Regions from separate parts of the Planococcus sp. TJ-302 genome, predicted to be linked through region 2. Evidence: riboswitches for the same ligand, from Rfam matches in the RefSeq annotation. Region 2 holds a riboswitch; the other holds the start of a gene.
The links. Region 2 has a riboswitch for S-adenosylmethionine ahead of AC4EHB_RS12185 (methionine ABC transporter ATP-binding protein). Riboswitches for the same ligand answer to the same signal wherever they lie in the genome.

Region 1 (8,062 bases), on a different contig from region 2:
CCGAAAGCATCCGCTTTCGGTTTAATACTGGATTTTTGTTTTATTGTGCTTCCACATCATATAGCGGTAGCGGATGGTGCAGCCGATGCAATAGCCCATCAGCGCCACTCCTGAAGCGATCAGCACCATGATGCTGAACACGTAGCCAGCCGTTGTTGCACCGAGCGCAAACAAGAGCAGGGACAACCCTAAACAGATTGTGGCAATCCATTGATTGAAAATCTGCTGATCGCGATCTTCCTGGACATACTGGTTCGCAGGTTTTTTCAGAAATCGTTTATTGAACTGGATGACAGGATTCTTCTTGGTGATTAATGTATAAACGCCGACTAAGAATGGTAGCAATAAGATCGCTTTATGGAAAATAAGGGCAAGGATGACAGTGAGGACGATAAATACTTGGTTGGATTGCACAAGCGGTTTTGGAATAGACATACAGAAGCCTCCTTTGATTATTGATTATTATACCAAGTTGTTTAGTAGGTTTAAAGAGTAATGCCTCAGTTTCGAAACTTTTTTGATTATTAAAATCAAATTATATAAGTTGAATTAAAGAAGTATCATATTAAAAATCGCTCCGGTCGCTTTGGGCAGAGCAAAGATTATTGCTCCTGCGCAAGCTCGTCGCAAAGGTGTTGCCGGAAGTGCTCGGCACCTCCTTGGCTCTCGCTAGGAGACGAGAAGAACACTCGTCTCCTAGCTTCGCCTAGCCCCTTGACGCGCCTCCGCTAAGATATCTCTTGATATGGAGCAAAACACAGAGACGCCCGCGACAAGCGTAGCTGTTTTGCGGAATATCGATTATAAATATTCTCTTGTTCAACTTTTATGGGTTATGGATAGGACGGAATAAGTTAAGGAAAGAAGCACAATAAAAAAGAACCGGCGCAATTGCCGGTTCTAGGATTTTTATTAAGATTGTACGCCTTCTTCTTGGTAAACAGGAACCCAGCCTTCAGTAGTGACGAAGATGCGCACTGCGACAACTTTGCGGTCGTCGGCCAATGTGAAGTAATGCGTGATGTTTTCAGGGACGGAGATTAAGTCGCCAGGCGTCAAATGGACTTCAAAAAAGCGCTCATCTTTGCCTTGGATGATAAAGACGCCGTGGCCGCTGACGATATAGCGGACTTCATCGTCTGTGTGGATGTGCTTGCGCTGGAAGTTTTTCAATAGCTCGTCCAGCTTCGGATTGGAATCGGAAAGAGAGATGATGTCCGATGCCTGGTAGCCGCGGCGCTCGGAGATGTCATTGATTTCGGCTTTGAATGCCGCTAAGATTTCTTCTTTTTCAGCGTCGCTGAGGTCGAACTTCTCACGCAAATGCTCCGGTAATTTTTCAATGTCCCAATGTTCGTAGACGACTTCCTGTTGCTCTAGAAATGCTGCTACTTCATTCTGCGCTTCGATTGTTTCGTTTGTGCCTTGGATTTTGATGATTGCCATGTTAATCTTCCTCTCTTAATGGGATTGTATTTGATATAAAGCGAGCTGGTATTGAAACAAGAACTCGCTTGCTTCCAATAGTTTCTTAGCTTCAAATGGATTTTTGCCCCACACCGTGATGCCGTGGTTGCGGATCAACACTGCACCGCTGTCAGCAGAAAGGTGTTTTTCAAACTCTTCCGTTAGGTCGGGGATGTGGGCATGGTTTGGAATGATGGGAATCGTCAGAACGGCGTCTTCTTCCCATAAACCAAATGCCTTGATAAGCTCGAGGCCTTGAAAGTTGATCTTGCCCCGGTCGCCGTAAATTTCGGAAATGACGTTATTGGCAACCGTATGGATGTGCAGGCTGCAGCCCGCACCGGTCTTGGCATAGACTGCACAATGCAGCAACGTTTCAGCTGAAGGCTTCAGCGGCGTTTCTTCCACCGCTTTGCCGTCCGCATTCACCAGCAGGAAATCCTCGGATGTGCGTTTACGCTTGTCTTTGCCGCTCGCTGTCACGAGAAATTCCAGCGGCGCGTCCTGAACTTTAATTGCCAGGTTTCCGCTCGTTCCCATAAACCAATCGCGCAATGCCAATTCGTCTTTGATGTCTGCGAGTTCCTGCCATCTTTCCAGGAATGCGGTCATGACTTCACCCCCAGTTTTTCATCGATGATCGACATGACGTCATGGAAGTTTTCAAATGGCTTGTACGGCAGGTCAAGCTCTTCGCATTTCCCAACAAGATAGTCGCGCGCGATGACGAAATCGGCTTGCTTCGCCGCTTCTAAATCACTGATGGAATCACCGATGACGATGCTTTGTGCGCCGTCCTCGAGCAATTGGCGAATGATCGAGGGCTTGCAGCAGCCGCAGCCCTGGCTCGGGCATTGTTCGTCGCAGCCATGTGGAAATTCAAGGCGGATCGACTCGCCCGAGAAATCCGCTTCGTTGCAATAAACGCCGGAAAAAGGGCCAAACGGTTTAATGAGCGGATGGACAAAAAAGTCGATGCCGCCGCTGACGACATAAAGAGGAATTTCGCGTTCGCGTGTATAGGCGACAAAATCGGCGAAACCTTCACGGATTTGCGCCTGTTCCAAGACAAACTTGATAATTTCATTTTTTTTTGCTGCAGGCAGCAGCGAGAACATTTGCGCAACGCCGTCGCGGATGGATATTTCCTGAGACAGGATTTGGTCTTTTATCGGATTCCATCCCGGCGGATCAAAATGCTGGAGGATGGCGATGATGTTGTCTGAATTGGTGATGGTGCCGTCAAAATCACAGAAGATGACCGTTTTATTCATGGTTGTTACCCCCATATATCCAATGCTGTTTTTAATTCATGATTTTGTTTTGCTGCTTCGGCAAGTGAATGTTCGTTAAGCACGGCGTCAATTGCCTGGCGGAATGCTTTGCCGCCGCCTGCCGCGCCGTCCGGATGGCCGTGGACGCCGCCGCCTGCGTTAATGATGCTGTCAATACCGAAATCTTCGAACAGCTGCGGCACGAGGCCGGGATGAATGCCAGCTGAAGGCACCGGGAAAGAGCGTTTCAACGCGCTTGCTTTCACAAGCTCTTCGCCAAGCGCCAAGGCCTGGCTTTTTTCAAGTGCAACACTGCCGTAAGGGGAGGGGAACAACGAGAAGTCCGCTCCGGCAATGCGCGTCAATTTGCCGAGTGCGAGCGCTGTCGCTAATCCGTAAGTCGGAGAAGAAGTGAACGCCCCGCTGAATGCCGGATGGGCCATCAATGGAAGCTGAATGTCCGTGTCTTCCGCCAATTCCTGCAGAACGTCGAGCCCATAAGCGTGGACATTGAAGAGCAACGCGTCAGCCCCCAGTTCTCGCGCTTTTTTCGCTTTGTCGCGAAGTGTAGATGTGCGCCCTGAAAGGTTCACGGCATACAAAGTGCGGTGGCCCGTTTCTTCGAATACGCTCTGCAGCACGCTTTTGCCAGCAGTAATCCGCTGCTCAAATGGCGTCAACGGATTGTCAAAAAGGATTTCGTCGTCTTTCACAAGATCGACGCCGCCAAGCGCCTGCTGGCGGAGCTGGGCTTTCAAAAATTCCAAGTCCCGGCCGATCACACCTTTGAAAATACTCATAACAAGCGGGCGGTCATGGACGCCGATCAAACTGCGGACGCCTTCGATACCGAAATGCGGCCCGGGGAAATGCCCAAGCAGTTCATCGTCGAACGCCAAATCAAGCAGCTTCACTTCGCCGTCGAGCGACAACTTTCCAAACACCGTCGTCAGGATGGCGGGCAGGTCCGGCGAGAAATTTGCGCTCGGATAAGAGATTTGCGCTTCGGCGCGAATCAGTCCCGGTTTCAGCGGATGCGGTGCATCATCAAACTCGGTGACCGAGACCACCTCGCCTTTATGCTGTTTTAATTGCTCCTGCTCAAGCAACGGCAAATCGGTCCACGAGCCGATCGTCAAGCCAAGCGCGATGCCTTCCGCCTTTTTCTTGAAAGAGCCGGGTTTTCCGTAAAGCTGGTAAGTAGCTGTCAATCTGCTCAAATTATCCACACTCCGTTTACATTGATTGAAAACATAAAAAAACCTCTTCAAACAAGAAGAGGTTAATGGGCTTAACAACTTCTTATTTCTCAGCCTGTCAAACGGGCTGCAAGAATTAGCACCGTGTCCATTGCTGGACCGGTTGCCGGGTGTCATAGGGCTTGTCCCTCCACCTGCTCTGAATAAGAATGCGTATTCAATTGGTTTCGATATACAAAGTAATTCTGATTATTCCACGATTAAAACTTTCTGTCAATAATTATCTGTAAATTGTGGATGAGAGGCAGTCTGAATATTCGACCGATATTCCGCAAAACAGCTGCGAAGGCATGGACCCAAGCATTGGGGCAATGCCTTTGCGACGAAGTGCGCAGCACTGCAACGCACTTTAATGTCTCGAAGCTAGCGCAGCGATGCAGAGACAGGAGCAGTAAGGTTTTCTCCGCTGTTTTGCTCCATATCTCGAGAATCGAAAGCAACTTCAGAAAGTGTGTCTTTCATGTTCTTCGTTAAAAGAAATGATTCTGTATTAAAATATATCTTTGAATGCAGCGTAAGGCGGCGAGGGCAAACATACTGCTCCTGCATCGCTGCGCTAGCTTCGTCGCAAAGGCTAGGCCTAGCCTAGCCTTTCCTGCGGGATCAGTGGGTCAATGGAGGCTCCATGCCCACCCCGCGGTAAGCGTCCGCCTGAAGCGAAATGAAAAGGAATATTGAAAAAAGTTATTGACACTCAATTCTGAACCATGATAGGATTCTTTTCAAACAGCATACACATACGCATTAAAAACTCTTATCAAGAGCAGGCAGAGGGAAATTGGCCCTATGACGCCCAGCAACCGACCGTAATACCTTCGTGAGAAGGGGCGCTTCAGCGCCGGGATGAAAATCCCGCAAGGCACGGTGCTAATTCCATCAGAAATGTACATTTCTGAAAGATAAGAGGCATGGAATCTATATTTCTGAGCCTCTTTCTTTTGGGAAAGAGGCTTTTTATTTTGCATTCGAAAGGTAGATGACATATGGCAACAGCAGCTAAACAATACGAAGAATTGACAGTAGAGTCCGCCATTGAGCTTGCGAGAACGCATTATCCATTCCCGGCTGGCGCGGCATTGCAATGCGACGAAATCGGCGATGGCAACTTGAATTACGTATTCCGCGTGACGGATCAGGAAAGCGGCAAGAGCGTTATTTTGAAACAGGCGCTGCCGTATGCGAAAGTCGTCGGCGAAAGCTGGCCGCTGACGTTGCAGCGCGCACAGATCGAGGCAGATGCCCTTCGGAAACACGGTGAATTCGTGCCGAATCTGGTGCCGGCTGTTTATGCCACGGATGCGGTATTGGCTTTGACGGTCATGGAAGATTTATCGCATTTGACGATTGCCCGCGAAGGCTTGATTGCCGGAAAGGCGTATCCGCAGCTGTCGACGGATATCGGCGAATACTTGGCGCGCACCTTGTTCCAGACATCGGATTTTGCGCTTCATCCATTTGAAAAGAAAAAGCTCGCTGCGGCTTTCTCGAATCCGGAGCTGTGCAAGATTACCGAAGACCTGATTTTTACAGACCCGTTTTTTGATAATGAAACCAATGATTTCGAGCCGGAGCTGAAAGAGGCTGTGGAAGCGCGATGGGCTAACAAAGCGCTTCAGTTGGAAGCGGCGAAGTTGAAGTTTAGTTTTTTGACTGAAGCGGAAGCGCTGCTGCACGGCGATCTCCATACCGGCAGCATCTTCGCCAGCGACAGCGAAACGAAGGTTATCGATCCGGAATTCGCTTATTACGGGCCGATCGGCTTTGATGTCGGCTTGTTTCTCGCAAATTTGATTTTCCAATCACTGACGCGCAGCGGAGACCAGCGCACAGTGATCCATTCGCATATTGAACGCACGTGGGAAACGTTTGAAGCAAGATTCACGGCCCTTTGGGAAAACAAAGGCATTGAAGCTTATCAAGGAACGGAAGGCTATCGCGAATTCATCATCGAGAAGATTTTCCGGGATGCACTGGGCTTTGCGGGTTGTGAACTGATCCGCCGGACAATCGGCCTGGCGCATGTTAAAGACCTCGACGGCATCGAGGACACTGGCCGCCGTATTGAATTGAAAAAAAGGGCATTGCAGTTTGGCGAAAAGCTGATTTTGCAGCGTGCTGAAGTGAAAAGCATCTACGAAGTAACAGCGTTAATCGGGGAGGCGGAATAATGGCGATCCCGTTATCAATTTCCTGGAAAGACGGCAAGCTGACGATTTTGGACCAGCAGAAACTGCCTCATGTGATCGAGTACGTGGCGCTGGAAACCTTGGAAGACGTCTATGAAGCAATTTTGACGCTGAAAGTACGCGGCGCGCCGGCAATCGGTATAGCGGCTGCGTATGGATTGGCGCTAGCTGCAGTCCGCCACGACACGGATGAACTCCAAACTTTTTTCCATTTGGTTGAAAAAGACGCGGCGCATTTGGGCAGCTCGCGCCCGACAGCGGTCAATCTGGTATGGGCGCTAAAGCGGCTGACGGCAAAAGTGAAAGGTGCTGCAACCGTCGAGCAAGGAAAAGTGCTGTTGCTTGAAGAAGCGGTGCGCATCCATGAAGAAGACGAAGCGGCAGGCCGGAAAATCGGCGAATACGGCCTGTCTTTATTGGAAGGCAAAACGCGCGTCATGACGATTTGCAACGCCGGGTCAATCGCTACTGCAAAATACGGCACAGCGTTGGCGCCGTTTCATCTGGGCAGCGAACTAGGACGGCAATTTGAAGTTTATGCTTGTGAAACGCGTCCGGTTTTTCAAGGGTCCCGGCTGACGGTGTGGGAGCTGCAGCAATCGGGCGTCGACGTTACGCTGATCACTGACAGCATGGCCGCCCACACGATTGGTGCAAAAAATATTGAAGCGATCATTGTCGGAGCCGACCGCATTGCTGCGAACGGCGACACCGCGAACAAAATCGGCACTTTGAATTTAGCGCTGCTCGCTGATGCGTACGGCATTCCGTTTTATGTAGCGGCACCGGCATCGACATTCGACTTATCCATTTCTTCCGGCCGAGAAATTCCAATCGAGGAACGCAAAGCGGAAGAAATCACGCATATTGCCGGCATACAAATAGCGCCGGAAGGCACGAAAGTATTCAATCCCGCTTTCGATGTCACACCGGCACGGCTGATCAAAGCCATCATCACCGAACAAGGGGCCATCACCCCGGATTACAAAAAAAATATACCTGCCGTTCTCGGCGCTTACACAGGAAAAGGAGCAAATTCATGAAAAAACAATCGCTTTTATTCATCGCCTTATTATTGATCCTCAGTGCCTTTTTAGCAGCTTGCCAGCCAAAAGGGGAAGTCAGCGAAGAAGGCACGTCAGACGCAACAAAAGCGGAAGCATCGGACCACCCGTTATCCGGCAAAAAAGTAGCATTGATCATGCAAATCAACCTCGGGACGTTTTCTGCCCAATATATTGAAGGGGTAAAAGAGCAGGCCGGAAAATTCGGCGGCAGCGTGACAGTCTTCACTTCTGAAGGCGATTTGGCGAAAATGGCATCGAACCTGGATGCGGCGATCAACCAAGGCTTTGATGCCATCTTGATCGATCACGGCACGAAAGAAGCATTGAACCAAGGCGTTGAAAAAGCAGTGGAACAAGGCATTCCGGTTGTGGCATTTGATGCAGGCGTAGATGTAGAAGGCGTTGTTTCTCTTGAGCAAGGCGACCAGAAAATGGCTGAAATGACATTGGAACGTTTAGCTGAAGACAGCGGCGGCGAAGCGAACATCGTGAAAATCTGGGTAGCGGGCTTTGCGCCGATGGAACGCCGCCAAGTAGCTTATGAAAAATTCTTAACGGATAACCCGGGCATCAAAGAAATTACGGCATTTGGCGGAGCGACTAAAAACACCGCTCTAGATACACAGGCACAGATGGAAGCGGTTTTGAAACAATACCCGAACGAAGGTGACATTACAGCTGTTTGGGCAGCGTGGGACGAATTTGCAAAAGGTGCAGTGCGCGCGATTGAACAGGCGGGGCGCACAGACATTAAAGTGTACGGCATCGACATGAGCGATGAAGATTTGCAGATGATCCAAAAAGAAAAC
Region 2 (8,062 bases):
ACGAATAAGGGTGTATTTTTATTGGGAAGTTGAGTGGATTGCCTATTCATACGGACTTAAAAAGTTACATTTTTGCGCGCTTCTAAAAAATATTCAACTTTAAAAATCACATCATAAACAGGCCACTATAATTTATAAATAGTTTTGTTCCAAGTATTATCCATTAGATTACCTCCTAGGAAGCTATTATCCCTTTACGCTATCTTTCTTCAATAATTAGAATAGTTAAAATAATACAGAAATATTTCACAAATAGAAGAAATTGAAATATGGCTGTAATCAGTGGTAGAGGTTTAACTGATATACTAAGTGGGTTAGAGGTTTGAGAAGTAAACTCTTACATAAGATTATTTCTAAGCCAATTAATAGATTTCTACACATAGAAAATACTTTCTTACATTATTATCAATCATATATAGCAATATCAGAAAGATATCGGAAGGGGAAAAAATACTTGATTTCGAAATGGATGATGACCAGTTTATCTTCAATATTAGCCATATCCATTTTAGTCCCAACGGCTAATGCAGATAACCTGGATAAATTAGAAGAGAAAAAACAAGAAGCCCAGCAACAGCAAAGCGAACTAAATTCGGGCATCAATGAAAAAGAGGGGCAACTCAATCAGAATGCTACGAAATTGGAGCAGCTTGCGGCGAAAATAGCAGATTTGAATACCCAAATTACCGAAACAGAAGCAAAGATCAATCAGGTGCAATCCGAAATCAAAGGGACAAAATCCGAAATCGATGAATTGAGAAAATCGATTGAAGAACTTGAACAAAAGATTGCGGAGCGTACAGGACTGCTTAAGGAACGGGCTCGTGCCATCCAATTAAGCGGGGGATCGGTCGAATATCTCGACGTCCTGCTTGGCGCCAATAGTTTCGTTGATTTCATTGACCGTTTTTCTGCAGTCAACGCGCTGATTGAAGCGGATCGTGAGATTATGCAAAATCAGGCGGATGACAAAAAAGCATTGGCCGAACAAAAAACGCAAGTTGAAAGCAAGCTTAATGACCAGGAAACACGCCGTTCGGAACTGGTCGGGTTAAAAGCTTCGTTTGATGGACAGAAAAAAGAGCAAGCCGGCCTGGTAAATGAGCTGGAAGCCGAACAACAAAGGTTAGCGACAGAAAAAGGCAGCCTAGAGATTAAATTCAGTGAAGTAATCGAAATCAGCGAAGACTTGGAAAAACAAATCGCTGATGAGCAAGCCCGCTTGGCTGAAATTGCAAGAAAAGCGGAAGAAGAACGTCTTCGAAAAATAGCAGCTGAAAAAGCTGCTGCAGAAGCACGGGCACAAGCTGCGGCGGCAGAGGCACGAGCACAGGCTGTTGCAGAAGCACGAGCACAAGCTGTTGCAGAAGCACGAGCACAAGCAGCTGAAGAAGCGCGCGCTCAAGCCACAGCAAAAGATGAAGCAGAGGCACTCGCTCAATCGGCAGAAGAAGAGGCGTTAGCACAGGCCGCTGCTGAAGAAGCACGCGCTGCAGAGGCTCGGGAAGCTGCCAGCAGTTCCAAGGCTTCAGCTGTTCCGGCAGCGATAACAGAAAGTCCTTCTGTAAGCCCAATCCCTGCAGCCGCAGTTGCTCCTTCTTCTGGAGCAATGTTTATCAGACCGGTTGCTGGCCGATACTCATCCGGCTACGGTGGACGGGATATCGGAGAAGGTGCTGAATCGCATTTAGGGCAAGATATAGCAAATGCTACCGGCACACCGATTTCTGCGTCAGCGTCCGGTTATGTTTCTTTTGCCGGCGTGATGGGTGGATACGGAAATGTCGTCATTCTTACCCATTCGATCAATGGCCAATCCTATGCGACTGTTTACGCTCACATGAACGCGATTAGCGTATCAGCTGGCCAAGCCGTTTCACAAGGCCAAACGGTCGGTTTGCTTGGTTCGACAGGACGCTCGACCGGTCCGCATCTACATTTTGAAATTCATATTGGTTCATGGAACGGATCGCGTTCTAATGCGGTAAATCCAATGAATTATCTACAATAATAGTGAAAACGGCGTGCTTTTAACTAAAGCATGCTGTTTTTTTTTTGACTTTGGTTTTGGAAATCTTTTGATAAAAAAGTTGACGGAATTCAAAACTAAATCTGGCGAATTCCGTTAGTTTGATAGTCGGATACACGCATTGAAATATAATGGAGCCATTTGGCTAGTTATCAATGAATGACATGTTTCCTTGAAGGCGTATACGAAAATATCGATTTGAAAAGCGTCCGGTTGGAATTAGAAAAAATACCTGGAGACCAATCGGTTCAGCAATTGCGCATTTGGTCAATTGACGGAGAAGAGAACGCAATGAACGTCCACCTCTATGCAAAAAGGGACGGACTTGAAGATGCCCGAACCATTGAACAACTTGTTAGGGAAGCAACAGCTGAACTAAATATTGGATTTTCTACAATAGAGATGGAAGGGGTAAATGAATAGTTCCAAGCTTTTTGGAGCTGGGATCCAAATTGATAGTGGGGGTAGGAAAGGAGGGGGAGCGAGCATACCCATTCTCACAATCAAAATAAAAAATACGAAATAAATTCGCCTTCTGAAGCTGGTCTAACAATTTCGAAAACAGCAATTACTTTCAAAAAAAGGTTTGACAGCATTTAGGATGTCCTATACTATTAAATCCAAGCCAATACACAACTTCATATGGAACATTATCAAGAGAGACCGAGGGACAGGCCCGAAGACGTCCAGCAACCCCCAGCACGAGCTGGGAAGGTGCTAAATCCTGCAGAATGATTTCATTCTGAAAGATAAACCAATTCCATTTACGGTGCCTCTTTCTATATGAAAGAGGCATTTTTTTATTGGTAGGAAAGAGGAGGACCATCATGATCAGCATACAAAACCTATCAAAAGACTATAAAACGAAAAGAGGTCTGGTGACCGGCGTAGACAACGTCACGCTGACCATTAACGAAGGCGAAATTTTCGGCATCGTCGGCTACTCGGGAGCGGGGAAAAGTTCGCTGCTGCGCTGCATGAATTTATTGGAACAGCCGACAAGCGGCGAAATTGAAGTGGACGGCTTGAACCTGACCCACCTTCGCGGCGAAAAGCTTCGGCAGGCACGGCTGAAAATCGGCATGATCTTTCAGCATTTCTATTTGATCAGCCAAAAGACGGTCGGCGAAAACGTCGCGTTTGCGCTGAAAGCGGCCAAGCGGCCAAAAGAAGAGTCGGCGAAACGGGTCGACGAATTGCTGGACATGGTCGGATTGGCGGATAAGAAAGACGTCTATCCCGCACAGCTGAGCGGCGGGCAAAAGCAGCGCGTCGGCATTGCACGGGCGTTGGCGAACAACCCGTCGGTCCTGCTTTGCGACGAAGCCACATCCGCGCTTGACCCGAATACCACGCTGTCGATCCTGCGGCTGTTGAAAAAGATAAACCGGGAACTGAACATCACGATTGTCCTCATCACCCATGAAATGAACGTCGTCAAAGAAATCTGCGATCGGATGGCGGTCATGCAGGACGGCAGGGTCATCGAAGAAGGAGAAGTCTACGACATCTTTTCGGATCCCAAAACCGATTTAACGAAGGAATTCATTTCTTCTGTCGTGTCGTTTGATGTGCCGCAGCCGATTCTTGATGCGTGTACAGGAAGCATCATCAAAGTGCAGTTCAAGGGAGCGGTGGCCGGAGAAGGCGTCATCACCGATACCGTCCAGCATTTTGATGTCAAAGGAAACTTTCTCCACGGTACCATCGAATATATACAGGAAAAGCCGCTCGGTTTGTTCTTGATGGAAATCCAAGGGCAGCCGGAAAATATCAGGAGGGCCATCACCTATATGGAAGGCCGTGGCGCAAAAGTGGAGGTGATTAAAAATGGGCTTTGATTTTCAGCATATGATCGAATTATGGCCGGATATTTCAAAAGCATTCGGCGAAACCTTATACATGATCGGCGTGTCGCTCGCGATTGCCATTGTCGTCGGATTGCCGCTCGGCATCGTGTTGTTTGTCACCGACAAAGGGCTGTTTCTGGAAAACCGGGTGATCAAATCGATTCTCGGATTTACCGTCAATATGGTGCGGTCGATTCCGTTCATCATTCTGCTCGTTGCTTTGATTCCGTTGACCAAGCTATTGGTGGACTCGACCATCGGGCCAGCGGCAGCAAGCGTATCGCTATCAGTCGCAGCCATCCCATTTTTCGCCCGCATCGTCGAAACGTCGCTGCGCGAAATCGATAAAGGGGTCATTGAAGCCGCTGTTGCGGTCGGCGCTACGCCGTGGATGATCATCAAAGATGTGCTGTTGCCGGAAGCGAAGCCGGGCATCATCCAAGGCGTCACGATCACAATCATCTCTTTGGTTGCCTACTCCGCTATGGCGGGAGTCGTAGGCGGTGGCGGCATCGGCGATTTGGCGATCCGCTTCGGTTATTACCGCTACGACAATACCATCATGATCGTCACCGTCGTCATCTTGATCGTTCTCGTCCAAATTCTTCAGCAACTTGGAGACTGGACATCCAAAGCAATAGACAAACGATAATAAAAGGAGAGAAACTCACATGAAAAAATTCATCTTACCAGCTATCCTGCTCATCCTGCTTGCCTTGCTCGCCGCATGCGGCGGTGGTGGTGAAGAATCGAACACCGACAGCAAATCCATCAAACTCGGCGGAACGGCCGGCCCTTATAGCGACATGCTGAACGAGGCATTCAAACCAGCTCTTGAAGAAAAAGGCTACGAAGTGGAAATTGTTGAATTCAGCGATTACATTCAGCCGAATAACGCCTTGGATAATGGCGACCTCGACGCCAACTTGTTCCAGCACTCGATTTACCTGGAAAACTTCTCGACAGAAAACGGCATGGACCTGACCGGTTTGATCACCGTGCCAACAGCGCCAATGGGCATTTATTCCAACATCTTTAAGTCAATCGAAGAAATCAAAGACGGCGCAACTATCGCTATTCCGAACGATCCGGTCAACGCTGCGCGGACGTTCTTGGTGTTGCAGGACCACGGCTTGATCACACTCGATCCGGCAGCTGAAGAATTGACGGTTTCTGAAAAAGACATCGATGAAAATACGAAAAACCTTGTGTTCCAGCCAATCGAAGCAGGCGGCTTGCCGCGTGCTGTTGAAAGCTCGGACTTGGCAGCTGTGCCAGGAAACTTTGCGCTGGCGGCTGAAATGGACCTGCAGGATGCGCTTGTTCTTGAAGACATGCCGGACCAATACCGTAACTTAGTGGCGGTCAAGACGGAAAACAAAGACACGCAATTAGCCAAAGATTTAGTGGAAATTGTGGAGTCTCCGGAATTTGAAGCTTTGATCGATTCCGATTTCGAAGGCTTCGGCAAACCGGAATGGATGGAATCTCGCTAATCAAGGAGGGGACAAGAATGGAAGGAATCATTGTAAAAGGTGCACCGGCTGAATATATCTGCAATCCCGGTGTGCTCGACGGACTCGAAGATAAGTTGATGAGACGAAACATTAAAAAAGTGCTGATCCTGACTGGCACAAAATCCTGGCAAGCGCTGCGTCCCTTCTTTCCGGAACTGGATGGAGTTGAAGCTGCATTTGAAATTTACCAGGGAGAAAGTTCGCTTGCAGAAATCGACCGGGTTGCAGGCCTCGCTAAGTCATTAGGAGCCGATGCGATCATCGGAGCCGGCGGCGGCAAAGTCCTGGATATCGCGAAAGGCGTCGCTCATGAAAACGGCATCTCGTTGGTGCTGATTCCGACACTCGCATCGAATTGCGCACCGTGGACCCCGCTCAGCGTTATCTACACAGACGAAGGGGCAATGACCCATTACACGGTTTTCCCAGGAAGCGTCGACCTGCTTTTGGTCGAACCCCAAGTATTGATTGATGCACCGGTTCCGATGCTTGTCGCCGGTATCGGCGACACCATCGCGAAATGGTTCGAGGCGGACGTCCAGCTCAGCCGCTTTGAAGACCCGCCGGTTGCCTTGAAGATTGCCCATTACACCGCGAAACTATGCGCCGACGAAATGTTTGAACATGCGGAAGCCGCAATTGCCGATGCCAAGCAGCGAAAGCTGTCCGCCGCGTTCATCAAGGTGGCCGAAACCATCATTATGCTTGGCGGCATGGTCGGAGGCTTCGGTGATAAATATGGCCGCGTAGCAGGTGCGCATGCCATTCACAACGCCATGACCATCGCACCCGAATCACATCAGGCGCTGCATGGCGACAAAGTGGCATACGGAGTGCTCGTGCAATTGCTACTGGAAGAGAAACCGGCAGAAGCCGAAGGGTTGATGGCATTCTATCAAAAAATCGGCTTGCCGGTGTCACTCAAGGACTTAGAAATACCAAGCCGCTGGATCGATGAAATTGCCGTCCAGGCGGTTCGGGAAAACGAAACGATTCATGTGTTGAAAGAAGAGCCGATTCGGGCAACTGACGTGGCGGCAGTTATGAGAAAGCTTGAAGAGCCAGCGGTCTTAAATGAAATCGGACCTTCTGAGAGAACAGCTTCGGAACGGCACCTTCACATTTAAAACGCTCTTAATTGGGCTTGAAACTATCCGTGAAAGTAAAAAGAAGAACGATCGTAAAGTGTGGTGCACTTTACGGTCGTTCTTTTTGGCGTTTTCAGCTCTTTTGAATTGTTCCGCTCCCAAGGAACAAAGACATTCAGGGATTTAGTTTCAAAATAGATATTGAGCAGAACATTTTAGGGTATTTAGTTACTAAATGAAAAGGAGCTGAAGAACATGATTTCAATCGATCCGAAGCAAAACACTGAGCGGGACAATTATAAATTATTGGTCGGGTCCATTATTCCGCGGCCTATTGCGTTTGTGACGACCCAATCGGAAGCGGGAGTTGTCAACGGGGCACCATTCAGCTATTTCAATATCGTTTCGTCCAATCCGCCGATGGTGTCATTGGCCATTCAGCGGCCAAAGGGAGAACTGAAGGATACGGCCCGCAACATCTACGAAAGCGGGGAATTCGTTGTGCACATTGTGGACGGCGAAAATGTGGAAAAGATCAACGAAACTTCCGCATCCTTGCCACCCTCCGAAAGTGAAGTGGACACCTTCGGCCTGACACCCGTTCCGAGTACAGCGGTTTCAGTTCCGGGGATCACCGAATCGAAAGTGCGCATGGAATGCCGGTTGGTCCAGGCTGTGCCGTTTGGCGGCGAAGGCCCTGGCAGCGATTTGTTTATCGGCGAAATTGTCCAGTTCCATGTCGACGAGGCGATTTACGAAAACGGCCGCATTGATCCGAGAGGGCTGGGTGCCGTCAGCCGTTTGGCCGGCGCAAACTATGCCACCCTTGGTGAGATTTTTGAGCTAGCCAGACCGAAATGAAATTTGAGGAAAGAAACGTTTTTACAAGCGTTGGACAGAAGAACTATACCGGATACAGCAACGCTTTGAAGGAATACTATGGGCGGTAACTCATATTAATTTCTAGCTAGTTCATGTTAACTGCGAACCTGTTGCCCCAAAAACAAAGATAAGTGCATTTCGCTAAGCCGAAATGCGCTCTTTCTATTAAGGAGCCGTTCGCTGGGGCGAACGGCTTTTCCATTTACACTCTTGAACTTGGGTTGTAGAGAGATGCTTCTCAGCTAGTACCGGTTAAATTTCTAATAGTTCATGTTAATGGCTAGCTAGCTCATGTTGACTCTTCCGCACTTCATGTTAACGCCTTGCTAAGTCATGTTAACTGCGATTTAGTTCATGTTAACGGGCGAAACTGTTGCCCCCAAATCAAAGATGGATGCATTTCGCTTGTCTGAGCAAGCAAAGCATTTGTGCACCAGAAGCTGATTGGCAATCAATCCAGTTCGCTTTTTTTACAGAGTAGAGGAAAATGTCTGCTGGCATCGAATAAAAGAAGTGGAAAGAAAAACAAACGTCAACGGCTTCGGAAAACAATAGAGAAAAACAGAAGTTGAACAAGCAGACCAAGGAGGAGAACGCGATGAAGCTTGAGATGATAAAGCATTCGGAGTGGGCGGATACCAAATTCACGCTGCATTTGATCTCACAGATTCTGGGGAAGATAAAACTGGAAACCGC

Region 1: another riboswitch for S-adenosylmethionine. It lies ahead of AC4EHB_RS10435 (2,3-diketo-5-methylthiopentyl-1-phosphate enolase); the one in region 2 lies ahead of AC4EHB_RS12185 (methionine ABC transporter ATP-binding protein).

Annotation. Positions count from the first base shown of each region.
Region 1 covers NZ_JBZDOI010000001.1:2,143,410-2,151,471, reverse strand. The annotation lists gene AC4EHB_RS10455 (DUF4395 domain-containing protein) at 22-435, opposite strand; gene AC4EHB_RS10450 (1,2-dihydroxy-3-keto-5-methylthiopentene dioxygenase) at 913-1,446, opposite strand; gene AC4EHB_RS10445 (methylthioribulose 1-phosphate dehydratase) at 1,462-2,079, opposite strand; gene AC4EHB_RS10440 (2-hydroxy-3-keto-5-methylthiopentenyl-1-phosphate phosphatase) at 2,076-2,741, opposite strand; gene AC4EHB_RS10435 (2,3-diketo-5-methylthiopentyl-1-phosphate enolase) at 2,747-3,961, opposite strand; SAM riboswitch class I at 4,041-4,150, opposite strand; SAM riboswitch class I at 4,752-4,906, shown strand; gene mtnK (S-methyl-5-thioribose kinase) at 4,984-6,168, shown strand; gene mtnA (S-methyl-5-thioribose-1-phosphate isomerase) at 6,168-7,229, shown strand; gene AC4EHB_RS10420 (sugar ABC transporter substrate-binding protein) at 7,226-8,062, shown strand, end outside.
Region 2 covers NZ_JBZDOI010000002.1:251,220-259,281, reverse strand. The annotation lists gene AC4EHB_RS12195 (murein hydrolase activator EnvC family protein) at 470-2,011, shown strand; gene AC4EHB_RS12190 (cation transporter dimerization domain-containing protein) at 2,189-2,452, shown strand; SAM riboswitch class I at 2,677-2,785, shown strand; gene AC4EHB_RS12185 (methionine ABC transporter ATP-binding protein) at 2,857-3,870, shown strand; gene AC4EHB_RS12180 (methionine ABC transporter permease) at 3,860-4,531, shown strand; gene AC4EHB_RS12175 (MetQ/NlpA family ABC transporter substrate-binding protein) at 4,551-5,375, shown strand; gene AC4EHB_RS12170 (iron-containing alcohol dehydrogenase family protein) at 5,393-6,523, shown strand; gene AC4EHB_RS12165 (flavin reductase family protein) at 6,740-7,345, shown strand; gene AC4EHB_RS12160 (DUF5996 family protein) at 7,965-8,062, shown strand, end outside.